Regions from separate parts of the Micromonospora sp. NPDC048986 genome, predicted to be linked through region 2. Evidence: riboswitches for the same ligand, from Rfam matches in the RefSeq annotation. Region 2 holds a riboswitch; each other region holds the start of a gene.
What was found. A riboswitch is a leader RNA that binds a small molecule or an ion and turns the genes downstream of it on or off. The one in region 2 is predicted to bind cyclic di-AMP.
Positions count from the first base shown of each region.

Region 1: it holds a riboswitch for cyclic di-AMP, as region 2 does, so the genes downstream of both, AB0B94_RS03585 (NlpC/P60 family protein) here and AB0B94_RS01300 (hypothetical protein) in region 2, are expected to answer to the same signal.
Region 3: it holds a riboswitch for cyclic di-AMP, as region 2 does, so the genes downstream of both, AB0B94_RS18500 (hypothetical protein) here and AB0B94_RS01300 (hypothetical protein) in region 2, are expected to answer to the same signal.

Region 1 covers NZ_JBEZFJ010000001.1:762,928-768,015, reverse strand. Annotated here, with positions in the region: gene AB0B94_RS03590 (peptidoglycan recognition family protein) at 1-1,045, opposite strand, end outside; cyclic di-AMP (ydaO/yuaA leader) riboswitch at 1,281-1,416, shown strand; gene AB0B94_RS03585 (NlpC/P60 family protein) at 1,430-2,470, shown strand; gene dcd (dCTP deaminase) at 2,530-3,108, opposite strand; gene AB0B94_RS03575 (pyridoxamine 5'-phosphate oxidase family protein) at 3,208-3,765, shown strand; tRNA gene AB0B94_RS03570 (tRNA-Gly) at 4,012-4,085, shown strand; gene AB0B94_RS03565 (TIR domain-containing protein) at 4,285-5,088, opposite strand, start outside.
Region 2 covers NZ_JBEZFJ010000001.1:283,401-288,488, forward strand. Annotated here, with positions in the region: gene AB0B94_RS01290 (copper-translocating P-type ATPase) at 1-674, opposite strand, end outside; gene AB0B94_RS01295 (YibE/F family protein) at 1,037-2,407, shown strand; cyclic di-AMP (ydaO/yuaA leader) riboswitch at 2,574-2,704, shown strand; gene AB0B94_RS01300 (hypothetical protein) at 2,709-3,728, shown strand; gene AB0B94_RS01305 (carbonic anhydrase) at 3,785-4,510, opposite strand; gene AB0B94_RS01310 (MarR family winged helix-turn-helix transcriptional regulator) at 4,737-5,072, shown strand.
Region 3 covers NZ_JBEZFJ010000008.1:224,134-229,221, forward strand. Annotated here, with positions in the region: gene AB0B94_RS18490 (SRPBCC family protein) at 1-243, shown strand, start outside; gene AB0B94_RS18495 (hypothetical protein) at 476-985, opposite strand; gene AB0B94_RS18500 (hypothetical protein) at 1,129-2,142, opposite strand; cyclic di-AMP (ydaO/yuaA leader) riboswitch at 2,199-2,330, opposite strand; gene AB0B94_RS18505 (cation diffusion facilitator family transporter) at 2,449-3,366, opposite strand; gene AB0B94_RS18510 (AAA family ATPase) at 3,472-5,088, opposite strand, start outside.

The sequences.
Region 1 (5,088 bases), 480 kb from region 2:
TGACGTACCAGTTGCCGGCGTGCCAAGCGACATCCTTGGTCTTCACGTGCTGGGCGATGTGCCCGTCGACCGAACGCAGCGAGTAGTGCCAGCTCACGTAGGTCGGATCCTGGACGAGTTGCAGGGTGGTGGCCCAACTCGCCTCGGTGTCGTGGATGACTATGTACTCGATCTTCTGCCGTGCGGGCCGGTCGGAGAGGTCGTGGTTGCCGTAGTCACCGTCGCCGAACGCCTCGTAGGGCGCCGGGATCCACTCACACGAGATGGTGCGCGGGCACTCCACCCCGTCCGGGCGGGCCAGGCGGCGCAGGCCCAGTCGGTCCAACCAGGAACGCTCGGGCCGCACCGCGCGGGCCGGCAGGCTGACCCGCTGGCCGTCGTCGGTCACCCGGGCTTCGCCCGCGCCGATGGTGGTGAAGACCTCGTCGGCGAAGGCCGCGGCGGCGTCGGCGCTGTCCGCGCCGGAGTAGCGGGCCACCGCGCCGTACCAGGCCGCCGGGTCGGTGTCCGCGCCGACCGGTGCGCCCAGATCCCTCTGGTACGCGCTCAGCAGCGCGGCCCCGCCCCGGATGTTGAGACCCGCGTCGGTGCGCAGTGCCTCGGGGGTGGCGCCGGTCAGCGTGGCGGCGGCGTCGACGGTCTGCAACGCGGCGGTGGACGGCGCGGGTGCCTCGACCGGTCGGGGCGCGGGCACCAGTGCGGGACGGGAGTCGTCGCCGCGCGGGTCCTCGGCACCGGCGTCGTGGTGGCCGCGCCCGGGGAGGGCGGCCACGTGCCGCGCGTCGGTCAGGTGCATCGGGCCGTAGCCGCCACTGGTGCTCGGTGTGCCGGCGTTGGTGTCCCAACGGGACTCCAGGTACGAGACGCCGAGCAGCACGACGGCCGGCACGCCGTACTCGCTGGCCGCTGCGGCGTACTGCTGCTGGCGGTCGGTGGTGGGCGCGGCTGCGGCCGGGCCGACGGAGAGTGGCACCGTGGTCGCGGCGGCTACCACAGTGGCGGCGAGCAGTGCGCGCCAGCCGGTCGACAGGGTTGGATGGTGCATCGAACCCCCTAGATTCTCGCGGAGTGAGGTCAGGTCACCATCGCGCCGTCCGGGAGGTCGCGTCAATACCTTTCCATCTATCGAAGCAGAGGGAAAGAATTCTTCACACACTGTCGGTGACCTCGTCCAATCGGTACGGAGTGTCACTGCCGCACGGGTTGCGGATTGGTAACAGGCGTCTCTACTCTGGTCATTCGTCGGGCCGACAGCAGCTCCGCCCAGCCCGGGCGGTAACGGACCGACACCGCCGAGTCGTTTCCGAGCGAACCGGGGACCCAGGTCCCTCGGGGTGAATCCGCAGCCACTGCGGTAGGGCGCCGACTTCCCGCCCGAACCCGTCAGCTAACCCGGTAGGCGGTCAGGAAGAAGGAGTACGAGACCCCGGTGGCACTCCATGCCCCGCGGCCGTCGTCCGAGCGGTCGGCGTCAGCCGGCCCGACGCCGATAGTGCCGCGCCCACGCTGGTCCCGCTTCACCACCGCTCTCGCCGCGCTGGCGGGCATCGCCGTCGTCCTGACCGGCAGTGCCACGGCGGCCCACGCCGACCCGTCCGTCGCCGAGATCGAGCGCCAGATCGACGCCGACTGGAACAAGCTCGAACCGATCATTGAACGGCACAACGCCACCCGCACCGACCTCGCCGCGAAGCGCAAGCAGGCAGACGCCCTGGCCGCCCGGATCACTCCGCTTGAGCGCCAGGTCGACGCCGCGATGGACAAGGTCAGTGCCCTTGCCGTACGCGCCTACAAGGGTGAGAACGTCTCGACCGTCAACGCGGTGCTGGGCAGCCGGTCGCCCAGCGAGGTGGTCGGCCAGCTCGAAATGCTCGACCGCTTCGCGCACAACCAGCAGAAGGACGTGCGCCAGGTGGCCGACCTGCGCGACCAGTTGGCCGCGCAGAAGGCCCCGCTGGACGAGATGGTGGCCCAGCTGACCCGCACCGAGGCTCAGCTGGCGGCGAAGAAGAAGCAGATCAACGAGGAGATCGACCGCCTGCAGAAGCTGCGCCTCAAGGTGTACGGCAACGGTGGCGGCGGTCCGCTGCGTCCGGCGCCCTGCCCGGGTAGCTACCCAGGCGGCGCCGCGGGCACCGCTGTCAAGTTCGCCTGCGCGCAGATCGGCAAGCCCTACGTCTGGGGTGCCGAGGGACCGAACTCGTACGACTGCTCCGGGCTGATGCTGGCCGCCTGGGCGAAGGCCGGCGTGTCACTGCCGCACAACGCCGCCGCGCAGAGCCGGGTCACCAAGAACGTCAGCAAGGGCGACCTGCGCCCCGGCGACCTGGTCTTCTACTACAGCGACATCCACCACGTCGGCATGTACGTCGGCGGCGGCTGGGTGGTGCACGCCTCGCAGGCCGGTCAGCCGGTCAAGATGAAGAAGGTCGACGACGGTCCGATCCACAGCTACGGCCGTCCCGGCTGACTCCGGACGATCGAAGGGCCCGTCGCGAACTGTCGCGGCGGGCCCTCGTCGTCGTGGTCCTAGCGGGTTGGCCAGGTGCGCCAGTGCTGCCAGGCGCGGCTGGGTGTCGGCCCCCGCTGGCCCTGGTAGCGCGAGCCGTAGACCACCGAGCCGTACGGGTGCTCGGCCGGCGAGGAGAGTCGGAAGATGCAGAGCTGCCCGATCTTCATGCCCGGCCACAGGGTGATCGGCAGGTTCGCCACGTTGGAGAGTTCCAGCGTCACGTGACCGGAGAAGCCCGGGTCGATGAAACCGGCTGTGGAGTGCGTGAGCAGGCCGAGCCGGCCCAGGGAGCTCTTGCCCTCCAGCCGGCCGGCGAGCTGGTCACCCAGCGAGATGACCTCCAGCGTCGAGGCGAGCACGAACTCCCCCGGGTGCAGCACGAACGGCTCGCCGTCGGGGACCTCGACCGCCGAGGTCAGGTCGTCCTGCTGCATTGCCGGATCGATGTGGGTGTAGAGGTGGTTGTTGAAGACCCGGAACAGCCGGTCGAGTCGGACGTCGATGCTGGAGGGTTGGACCAGGGTGGGCTCGAACGGCTCCAGGCCCAGCGTGCCGGCCTTGATCTCGGAGACCAGGTCGCGGTCGGAGAGCAGCATCGGACCACCATAGCCGCGTTGCCAAGAGTGGCCGGATTCGGTGCCGGTGACCAGCGCGTCGAGGTCGCTGCTCGTACATTTGTTCGATAGAATGCCCACATGGCTTCCTGGTCCGAATTCGCCGCCGACGAGCCCCGACTCGCCGACGGGATCCGCGTTCTCCTCCAGCAATACGGGCCGGGCTTCGGCTATCTGGCCACGGTCCGTGCCGACGGCGGGCCCCGCGTCCATCCGGTCTCCCCGGTCATCACCGCCGAGGGGCTGTTCTGCTTCATCATCGACTCGCCCAAGCGCCGCGACCTCGAACGTGACGGCCGTTACGCGCTGCACTCGTTCCCTGCGGAGGAGAGCGACGACGAGGCGTACGTGGCGGGAAGCGCCCGTCCGGTGACCGATCCGGTCCTGGTGGCGCAGCTGGCGCGGAGCGCCCGGGCCGAGCCCCAGGCCGACTGGCGGCTGTTCGAGTTCACAGTTGACGTGGCCATGCTCACCCGCCGCGAGCAGCACATCGCGGGCATCCCGGGCCTCGCTCCGGGTCGGCCGGCCGTTCGGGTCTGGCTCGACCCAAACGCCCCGTCGGCGGTGGCGGCGCCCGTCGCCGTCCCGCAGGCGCGTCCGACCCGCCTCAGCCGTGACGTCCAGTGCACTGCCGCCTGACCACGGCCGGACGATCATCGCTGCCGGCTCCGTCGTAACGGAGCCGGCACCGGTCGTACGCACCGACCGCCTGGGATGATCAACTCGATCTCAAGGAAATCGCGGTGTCCCAGCGCTCCGGATGCCTCGACTTCCAGAAAGCCGAGTGGATCAACCTGGACGGAGGGGTACGCGTCCGCGGCAGCCGCGACCGGCGGGGGTGCCTGGGTGCAGAGGCTCGACGACTCGGGTACAGTGGTGCCGCTTGCGGGTGTAGTTCAATGGCAGAACATCAGCTTCCCAAGCTGACAGTGCGGGTTCGATTCCCGTCACCCGCTCCACGTACGGGAGCCCTGGTCAGGACACATGTCCGCCAGGGCTTCCGTGGTTCAGGGCCATGCGCCTGGCGTCGTCGCGGTGGTGGCTGACGTGCAGCAGGCAGCGCGGCCGGGCGCACTCGCCCCGCTTCGGGCTGGGCCGCTCATCGGCTCGACCGCCTAGGGAGACACACCGTCCTGCTCAAGCACTACCCGGATCGCATCAATTCTCGCTCGAATCGAGATCCATGCCCTGGGCAAGTGGCGACAGTAGAGCGTGCCGTGCGACGAGCCACATTTGTTGGCCACTCTCGAAGTTGACCTGGACCCGCTGGCCCGGACCCTCACCGGCGATGTCGACGACCTCTCCCTTTCCGTATGCTCGGTGTCTGACCAGGTCGCCGACCCCGATCTCGTACCCCGTATTGCGTTGGCGGTTCACCTTTGGTCGATCGGCATTTACCCTGGCCCCTGCCGCAAATTCCCTATCGGTGTGTTGAAGTTGTTCGAGGCGGCTTACTGAGTCTGAGAGTTCTTTGACGTAATCCGCAAGGTGGGATAAGCGGGACAGCGACTCGTCGAGTGCTACCACAGTGCGATCCAGTATTCTGAGATCACGGTGGGACAGTCCACTGAATTGCTTGTCGGTCTCACTGTCCCGCTCGAGGTTCCGGATTCGTGTCACCAGTTCTGCCAGCATGTCGTCAGGGCTGCGGCGAGGGCCTTCGGTGTTGTTGTGCTGGGTTGCCGCCAGTCGGACCTTCTCCTCCAGTTCTGGCCACATCGCTTCGAACAACCGGTCGATGGGTTCACGCGGCATGGGCTGTTCAGACATCTCGCGTAGCTCATGAATCAGCCGCCTCATGCCCTCCATGTCCAGCTTTCGTGACTGGAAAGACTGGAGTGGGGAAATCACTTCAGCCGGTTCGAGGTCAATGCATAACGGCACAAGACGTGCTACATCCAAACGTTTTGCCAGTGCTCCGGATTCGAACATCAACCACGGAGCCGACTGATTGGAGCGAGT
Region 2 (5,088 bases):
ACCACCCGGTCGCCCGTCGACCTGGCGACCGGCCGCGACTCCCCGGTGATCATCGACTCGTCCAGCTCGGCGGCGCCCTCGACGACCTGGCCGTCCGCCGGCACCCGACCTCCCGGTCGGACCAGCACCACGTCGCCGATCCGCAGACCCGTCACCGGCACCGCCTCGATCCGCCCGTCCGCCGTCACCCGTTCGGCCTCGTCCGGCAACAGCGCGGCCAGCGCCGTCAGGGCTCCCCGGGCCTGCCCGATGGCCTTCATCTCCTGCCAGTGCCCGAGCAGCATGATGGTGACCAGCGCGGCCAACTCCCACCAGAAGTCCAGGTCGAAGGCCCCGACGCTGGTCGCCAGGGACGCGGCGTACGCAACGGTGATCGCCATCGCGACCAGCAGCATCATCCCGGGCGCCCGGTCCCGGACCTCCCGTACCGCACCGACCAGGAACGGCCAACCGCCCCACCAGAACACCACCGAGCCGAGCACCGGCCCCACCCAGTCCTGGCCGGGGACGCCGTCGTCCCCGGCCAGGCCCAGCTGACCCGACACGAGATGACTCGTCAGCACCACCGGGACGGTCAACACCAGGCAGACCCAGAACCGGCGGCGGAACATCGCCGGATCGTGTCCGGCGTGCTTGTCGTGCTGGTCGTGCCCGGAGTGCTTGTCGTCGGGCATGGGTTCGGCGCGTCGCGGTCGGTCAGGATCGGGCGGTGTCGGAGCGGGCATGGCTCCAACATGCCGCCCCGGAGACCGCCGCGCGAGCGGTTCGGCCACCCGACACTCCGCCACGACCTGCGACCCCCGGGAGGGCTGGCTAGCATCTCCCACGATGGCTCTCCGAATGCCGCTGCACAGTCGGGCACCGGCGGCGCCACGTCATGGCGTCGCCCCCGGCCGACCGGGCCGAGCACTGACCGTCCGTGATCAGGCGGTCGTCAGGCAGCGATCCGCCCCGCCGTCCGCCGCGTTTCCACAGCAACTGTGAACCGCCCGGCCCGCTGACCCGTATCCCGCACCGGACCGTTGGGAGACTCGCCTTGGCCGCCGACCACACTCACCCCGCTCCGCCCGCCCCACCACGGGTGCGACGGATCCTCGTCGTGACTGTGGTACCCCTCTTCGTCGCCACAGTGCTGGCCGCGGTGCTGCTCTGGCCGCGCGGCGGGTCACCGCAGACCGATGGTGGTGCGGACGTGCCGCGCTACCCCGGCACCGTCACCCGGGTGGTGAGCGAGCCGTGCCCGCCGGTGCCGTCGGTTCCGGAGGGCACACCGAGGGTGGGCGACGGACGGTGCGGCACCGTCGACGTCCGGGTCGACGACGGTCCGACCGCCGGCCAGCAGGTACGGACTCCGGTGCCCGACGGGCCCGGCGCACCCCGGGTCGAGGTCGGCGACGAGGTCGTCCTGGTCCAGCTGGCCGATCCGGTTGATCCCACCACCAGCAACTGGAACATCGCCGAGCACCAACGCGGCACCCCGATGGTGTGGCTGGCGGTGGTCTTCGCGGCCGCGATCGTCGCGTTCGGGCGGTGGCGAGGTCTGGCAGCGCTCGCCGGGCTGGCCGCCAGCTTCGCCATCCTGCTCACCTTCGTGCTGCCGGGCATCAGCGCGGGCAGGTCACCACTGCTGGTGGCGGTGGTCGGGGCGGCCCTGATCATGTTCGTGGTGCTCTATCTGACCCACGGGGTCACCGCGCAGACCTCGGTCGCGGTGCTCGGCACCCTGGGCAGCCTGGTGCTGACCGGCGTGCTCGCCACCATCGCCACCGCCGCGACCCACCTCACCGGGTTCGGCAGCGAAGACGCCACCACCCTGTCGATGTTCCAGGGCGACGTGGACCTGCACGGTCTGCTGCTCGCCGGAATCATCATCGGCTCGCTCGGGGTGCTCGACGACGTGACTGTCACCCAGGCGGCCACCGTCACCGAGCTGGCGAACGCCAACCCCGGGCTGACCCGGTTGCAGCTGTACCGTGCCGCCACCCGGGTCGGCCGCGCGCACATCGCCTCCACTGTCAACACCATCGTGCTGGCGTACGCGGGCGCGTCACTGCCCCTGCTGCTCCTGCTCACCGCCGACGCGCGGCCGATCGGGCAGATTCTCACCAGTGAGTTCCTCGCGCAGGAGATCGTCCGCAGCGCTGTCGCCACCCTCGGTCTGATCGCCGCCGTGCCGCTGACCACCGGGCTGGCCGCTGTGGTGACCGCCGCCGGGCGCAGCGCTGCCGTGGCGTCCACCGACGCTCCCGCGCCCCGGCCCAAGCCGGACCGCAGCGAGGCACTGGCCGCACTCAGCTCACCGCGAACGGCCGGCTCCGACGAGCCGGACCGGACGCGGACCGCACCCCCATCCGAGGCCACCGACCGGTGGCCGGAGCCGAACAGGAGCACGGATACGACATGGTGACACTCCTCAGCGTGACCAGATCGGGCATCCACCCTGAGAACCGCGTCACTGGTCACTCAACGCTATGGCGAAATGACGCTTTTGGTCGGCATCCAGGCGTAGCTCAGGCGGTCGACTCTCGGGTAACCTCGCTGCCGGTTACCGATGAAGGCGCGAAGCGGCGCCTGCGGTGCCACCGCCCAATCGCCAACCGGCGAGCCGGGGACCCAGGTGCCTGGGGTGAATCCGCGTCAGCGGTAGGGGCCACTTCCGCCCCGAACCCGTCAGCTAACCCGGTCGGCGGTCGACGGAAGGGAACATTGTGACGGCACCCCTACGCCGCTGGTTGACACCCGTGGTGGCCGTGATCGCCGCACTGACAGTGCTCGCCGGGCCGCTCCCGGCGCACGCCGCCCCGACGAACCCCACACCGTCCGGGCACGAGGAGGACGGCGAGCCCAAGCTGCTCAACGACGTCATCGAGCAGGCCAACCGCGACTACTCCGCCGCAAAGTCCAAGCTGGACAAGTCCAAGAAGCGGCAGGGCGAGTTGGCGGCGGAGGTCAACCGCGCCAAGGCCGACCTGGACGCCCTGGCCCCGCAGGTCGGGCAGATCGCCGCCCAGGCGTACCGGACCGGCCGGATCGGCGCGGTCGCGATGCTGCTGGAGAGCGAGGCTCCCGACTCGTTCGTCCAACGCGCCGGGATGCTCGACGAGATGAACATGGTCAACGAGAAGAAGCTCTCCGAGGTCAACGAGGTGAAGGCCCGCGCCGAGCAGGCGAAGCTGGCCCTCGACACCGAGGTCCGGGAGCAGCAGAAGCAGACCGCCCTGATGGCGAAGCGCAAGAGCGAGGCCGACAAGGCGCTCTCCCTCGTCGGCGGCAAGGGCTTCACCGGCGGCCTGGTGGACGCCACCTCCAAGGTCGCGAAGATCGGCCCGGGTCGCACCGCCGACGGTGACTGGAAGCCCCAGTCGTGCAGCGAGAATGACCCCACCACGTCCGGCTGCATCACGCCGCGCACGCTGCACGCGTACAAGGAGGTCAAGGCGGCCGGCTTCAACCGGTTCGTCGGCTGCTACCGCCCCGGCGGGCCGTGGGAGCACCCCAAGGGGCGCGCCTGCGACTGGTCGCTGCAGAAGAGCGGATTCTCCCCGTGGCACAACAACGACACCCGGACGTACGGCAACAACGTTGCCGCGTTCCTCATCCGTAACGCCGACCGGCTCGGCATCTACTACGTGATCTGGAACCGGCAGATCTGGTTCCCGGCCACCGGCTGGAGTTCGTACAGCGGGCCGTCGAACCACACCGACCACGTCCACATGTCGCTGCTCTGACCCGCACGATTCCCGTCGAGGGCCGTTCCGCGTGAGGCGGAGCGGCCCTCGACGCGTCAGACGGTGGCAGGCGCGGCCGGGTCGGTCGAGGGCGCGGTCTCCAACGCCGCCAGGCCGGCCGGCACGGCGGCCACCGGGCGCACCGCTCCGGCGGCCAGCCGGTAGGACACACCCACCACCGCGCACCGCCCCTGCGCCACCGCGTCGGCCAGCACGGGCGACTGCCCGAGCAACGTCTCGACGGTCTGTGCGATGTGGATGTCGACGATGCCGTCGATGTCGTCCACGCCCTCGGCGGCGGCTCGGCGCAGACTGGGCAGCACGGCGTCGACCACCGCGCCCAGATGGCCACTCGGCGCGGTACCGGTCGAGGCGGACTCCCGGGCGGCCTGCACCGCACCGCAGGAGTCGTGGCCGAGCACCACCACCAGCGGGGTGCCGAGGACTGTCACCGCGTACTCGACGCTGCCGAGCACCTCGGGACCGGCGGTGTGCCCGGCGGTGCGAACCACGAACAGGTCGCCCAAGCCCCGGTCGAAGATGATCTCGGCAGCCAGCCGCGAGTCGGAGCAGCCGACGATCACCGCGAACGGGTGTTGCCCGTCGGCCACGGCGGCCCGGTGCCCGGCATCCTGGTTGGGGTGGCGTGGGGCGCCGTCGACGAAGCGCCGGTTGCCGGCGACCAACTCGGCGTACGCCCGGGTCGGCTCGCTGAGCGCGGCGGCCCGGTCGGTGGTCCGCTGCGGACCCGGCTGACCGCCGGAGCTCCCGGTATGACTCATCCCGCACCTCGTCTCGACGCATCTGACCTGGTCAAACCGGCTCTCCGCCGGCCGGGCGGCGGGCGCTGGCTCGTGCTCCACCGTCACACGCACCGTAAGATGCGTCAAGGTATGCGTGATTTAGATTTCATACGTTGACTCCGGCCACCCCCTGGGCAACCTTCCCGGGGCGGGGCGGACCAGACTCTCGCGAGGGCAGACGGACATCCGGAAAGGCGGTCACACGATGGCGAGCACGGTGACGGACGACACCGGCGGCGGGCGGAACTGGACGTTCCTCACCAATCACGGGCACGTCCTGCTGGCCATCGCCCGCGATCCGACCGCCCGGCTGCGCGACGTCGCGGCCGAGGTCGGCGTGACCGAACGGGCCGCGCAGGCGATCGTCGCCGACCTGGAGGCGGGCGGGTACCTGCACCGCACCCGGGTCGGGCGACGCAACGAATACACCCTCAACCCGGCCGGCCGGTTCCGGCACCCCGCCGAGGCCGACCGGCAGGTCGGCGACCTGCTCGCGCTCTTCGCCGATGACTCCACAGCGAAGGCAGAGCCCCGGGCCTGACAGTGGTCACCGGGGC
Region 3 (5,088 bases), on a different contig from region 2:
CTGATCAGCGAGGCCGACGAGATCGTCACGGTGGCCCGCCAGTGGCCGGCCACCACGGTGCGAAACCACACCCGACTACGCGCCGAACCGGACGGGCTGGTCCGCATCGACGTCGAGATCACCCTGACCGCACCGACGCCACTGTTCCGGTACGCGTTCCGCCAGGCCCAGGCCGCTCACCTCGCCCTCGCCACCCGGCTGGGCGCCGCCCTCGACCGCACCAGCAACCCCCCGCCCACCTGACCCGCCCCGCCCACCCCGCCCCCGCCCACCCCGCCCCGCCCCGCTGCGTCGATCTTGCAGTTTCGGTTGTAGATATCAGCGGAATGCCCCATGTGTCGGGACACTAAGTGCAAGATCGCGGGGCCGGGCAGGCCACTCGCGGGGCCGGGCAGGCCACTTGCGGGGCAGGGCAGGCTACTTGCGCTTGGCGCTACGGCCTTGACCTGCTGGCGGCGTGCAGCGGAAGAGGAGCCTAGATCGTGGTTGCGGCGCGATCACGGGTTGTGCGGGCCGGTCGGGCGGCGGGACGTCGACCCCACGGCTTGTAGGTGGACAGCACCGTCGCGATGATCATCAGGCTGGTCGACACCGCCGGCGCGATGACCAGGTCGGCGCGATCGCGTGCCGGCAGGGCGGCGCCGACCGCTCCGGCGTGGCGCAGGTTCGGGGTGAGCAGGAACAGCACCAGCCCGACCATCACGGTGGTGAGCACGAGCTTGACCAGCACCCAGCGGTGGCGCAGCAGGCCCCACGGGGTGAGCAGCGAGCTGGCGACTCCGATCAGCCAGACCAGGACGCTCAGCGGCGCGAACAGCACCGTGCCGACCAGGGCCGTGACCGGATAGACCACCGCCGGGTCGGCACCCCGCTGCACGGCGATGCCGAGGGTGAGCAGCACCAGGTCGGCGCCGAGCCAGCCGAGCGAGGTGACGAGGTGCAGGGTGAGCAGCGCCTTGCGGGTGGTGGGTCGGATCCGAGGCATACCGCGATGCTGCCCGCGGACCGCGGCCGGGTCGTCCGACGAGCGACGACATCAGGGGTACGCCCGGCGACGTAGCCCGGCCCCCGGACGCACGTGATGCCTGTGAGTCATCACGATGACTCACAGGCATCACGACGGCTGGGTTAGTAGACCGACAGGTGGACGTGGTTGGTGTGGTCGGTCGACGGGGTCCCGTGCGCCCCGCTGTACGACTTCCACCCGCTGCTGGGCAGCCAGATCTGCCGGTACCAGATCACGTAGAGCACGGCGAGCCGGTCCGCGTTGCGGATGAAGTACGCGGCCAGGTTGTTGCCGTAGGTCTTGTCGCCGCCGGTGGCGTTCCCGCCGAAGCCGCCCTTCTGCGCCGCGAAGTCGCAGGCCCGGCCCTTCGGGTGTTCACCGGAGCCGCTGGGGCGGTGGCACGAGACGTACCGGGTGAACCCCGCGGCCTTGGCCTGGTTGAGCGCGTGCAGGGTGCGGGGGGTGATGCAGCCGCTGGCCGGGGTGGGATCGTTGACGCTGCACGACTCGGAGGGCCAGGAGCCGTCGGAGTTGCGCGGCGCGGCCGTCGCGTTGGCGTTGGAGGTGCCCCGGTTGGAGCCGGCGTCGCCGGTGGTCTGCGGTCTGGGTGTGGTGGCCACGGTCAGGGCCCGTTCGGCCTGCTCCTTGCGCTTGGCCATCACCGCGACCTGCTTGCGCTGTTCGTTGATCTCGCCGTCCAGGGCGACTCGGGTGCGATTGGCCTTGTCCTTGCTGTTCAGCAGGTCGCGCAGCACCCGGTCCTCGTTGGCCGCCACCGCGTCCAGCGCGGCCGCCCGGTCCATGAAGCCTTCGGGGGTGTTGCTGTTGAGCAGCGCCGACATCGCACCGAGCCGGCCGGTGCGGTAGGCCACTTCGGCGATCTCGCCGACCTTGCCGTTGCGCTGGTCGATCTCGACCTCGATGGTCTTCAGTTGGGTGGCCAGCTGCTGCTGCCGTTGCACTGAGGTGTCCAGGGCGCGCTTCGCGTCCAGGTAGCCCTTGCTGGCCGCCTCGAGTTGGGCGCGCAACGCCGGGGTGCCGCCCTCCTCGTCGGAGTCGGGTGCGGCGGCCCGTAGGCCGGTCGGGGGAGCGGCCGAGGCGGTGCCGGCCGGAAGCGCGACGCCGAGGGCGAACATCGCGACGATCAGGGCCGCCAGTCGGGCGGCGGGTGGTCGTGCTGGTGCCACTGCGCATGTCCTTCCGTCAGCCGCCGACCGGGTTAGCTGACGGGTTCGGGACGGAAGATCCCTACCGCTGACGCGGATGCACCCCAGGAACATGGTTCCCCGGTTCGCCCAGCTGGGCGATTAGGCGGCGACCGCCACCGGCGCCGGGAGGGCGCCGCCTGGTGGAGGCCGGGACCGAGCCTACCGGTGCCGGTGGGGCCGGTGCAGCCAATGTGACGGACGGTGCGTGCGTCACCACGGAAAATTACGGCTCCGTCACCATTCGATGGAGCCACAGGCTCCAGAGGCGGCGCCGGGCTCTATCTGCAACGTCGCGTGCTCGATGCGGAAATCGTCGTGCAGGGCCGTACGCGCCGCGGTGAGCACCGCGCCGACCTCCGCGCCGGGTGCCATGGTCAGGTGGGCGGAGGCCACCTCCATGCCCGAGGTGAGCGTCCAGACGTGCAGGTCGTGGACCTCGACGACCCCGGGGACGGCGGCGAGCCGGTCGTGCACGGCCGTCACCTGGAGGTGCTCCGGGGCGGCCTGCACCAGGATGCGGATGGCGGCGCGGGCCAGCCGCCAGGTGCGCGGCAGGATGAACACGCCGATGGCGACCGCGACCAGGGGGTCGGCCCACCACCAGTCGGTGACGGTGATGAGCAGCGCCGCGCCGATGACGCCGAGCGAGCCGAGCAGGTCGCCGAGCACCTCCAGGTAGGCGCCCTGGAGGTTGATGCTCTCGCGGGCCCCGGCGCGCAGCAGCGCGAAGGCGGCGATGTTGGCGAGCAGGCCGAGCACTGCCACCGCGAGCATCGGGCCGGCGATGACCTGGTGCGGGTCACCGAAACGGCGGATCGCCTCGATCACCACGTAGATCGCGACGCCGGAGAGCAGGACGGCGTTGGCCAGCGCGGCGAGCACCTCGAGCCGGTAGAGCCCGAAGGTGCGCTGCGGGTCGCCGGTGGCCCGCCGGGTCGCCGTGATGGCGGCGAGCGCCATTCCGATGCCGAGCACGTCGGTGAACATGTGCCCGGCGTCGGAGAGCAGGGCGAGCGAGCCGGTGTGCAGGGCGACCACCGCTTCGACCACCATCAGGGTGGCGAGCAGGCCGAATGCCGCCCAGAGTCGACCTCGGTGCTGGTGTGCGGCATTGGCGACGGACCCATGGTGGTGGTCATGACCTGCGCCCACGAGAACCACCTTCCGCCGCTGGCCGGGACCCGGTCAAATGTATGCTCACATCGCTATGTGTGCAAGTGTATGCCCAGGATCTTCCCTGGCGGCAGTCCGCACACGTCAGCCGGTCGGGTCGATGGTGGTGAGCCGCTGAGTGGCCCGGGAGAGCGCCACGTACAGGGTGCGTACCCCGGCCCCCGGATCCGCCCGGATCTCGCTCGGGGCGACCAGCACCACCCCGTCGTACTCCATGCCCTTGGCCTCCAGGCTGGTCACCACCTGCAACCTCGGCGCGCCGAGCGCGCCCAACCACCCGGCGACCTCGTCCCGGCGGGGGACCGGCGTGATCACGCCGACCGTGCCCTCCACCTCGGCCAGCAGGCCGGCGGCGGCCTCCACTGTCGCGGTCTCCAACCCCGTCGCGGGCACCACCAGCTCCACCGGCTCGACCCCGGTGGAGCGGACGGCGGTCGGCAGCGGCAGGTCCGGGTAGAGCCGACGGATCTCCGCCGCCGCCACCGCGAAGATCTCCGACGAGTTGCGGTAGTTGGTGGTGAGCGTGAAGTCGTGCCGCTTGCGCCGGCCCAGCGCCTGGTCGCGGGCTCGGGCCAGCTCCTCCGGATCGCCGGTCCACGCGGTCTGGGCGGGGTCGCCCACCACCGTCCAGGAGGCCAGCCGGCCGCGCCGACCGATCATCCGCCACTGCATCGGCGAGACGTCCTGCGCCTCGTCCACCACCACGTGCGCGTACTCCCGGTAGTCCTCCGGGCGCTCCCGGGCCGCCGCGCGGGCCGCCCGCTGCCGTTCACCGAGGGTGCTCAGCTCACGGACGCCGCCGGCGAGCTGGAACGGATCGCGTCGCGCGCGGGCCGGCTGCGCGGGCTTACCGAGCAGCGCGTCCAACTCGTCCAGCAACGCCACGTCGGCGATTGTCAGCCCGGCCGAGTCCAGGTTCCGGTACGCGGCGTTGAGCAGCCGGATCTCCGCCGAGGAGAGGATCCCCCCGGCGTACCGGCGCAGCCGGTCCGGCTGCGCGAGCCAGCCGAGCACGTGCCGGGGGTGCAGCCGAGGCCACCACGCCTTGAGGAACTCCCGAAACTCCGACCGCTCGGCGATCTCTGCCTCGAAGGCCGGTTGCTCCGGCAGTCGACCGCTGCTCAGCTCACGGGCCTGCGTCCAGAGCGCGGCGAACACCCCGTCGAAACCGGCGCGGCGCACCTCGTTGCGTCGTGCGCCACGTTGCAGCGCGCGGTCCCGGATCCGGTCCAACGCGGTCCGGTCCAACCGCAGCAGTGTGCCCCGGTAGAGCAACCGCAGCTCACCCGGGCCGTCCGGCACCGCGTCGCGGGCCGCCCGCTCCAGCACCCGGCGCATCCGCAGCGAGCCCTTCACCGCCGCCACCTCGGGCGGGTCGGGCCGGGTGGCGGTCATCCCCGGAAAGAGGGTGCCCAGCGAGTGCAGGGTCGCGGTGTCCTCACCGAGCGACGGCAGCACGGAGCCGATGTACTCGACGAAGACCGACGAGGGTCCGACCACCAGGATGCCGCCGCCGGCGTAGCGGCTGCGGTCGGAGTAGAGCAGGAACGCGGCCCGGTGCAGGGCGACAGCGGTCTTGCCGGTGCCGGGGCCGCCCGCGACGATGGTCACCCCGGAGCCGGGCGAGCGGATCGCCTCGTCCTGCTCCCGTTGAATGGTCGCCACGATGTCGCGCATGCCCCGGCCGGTGGCCTTGGACAG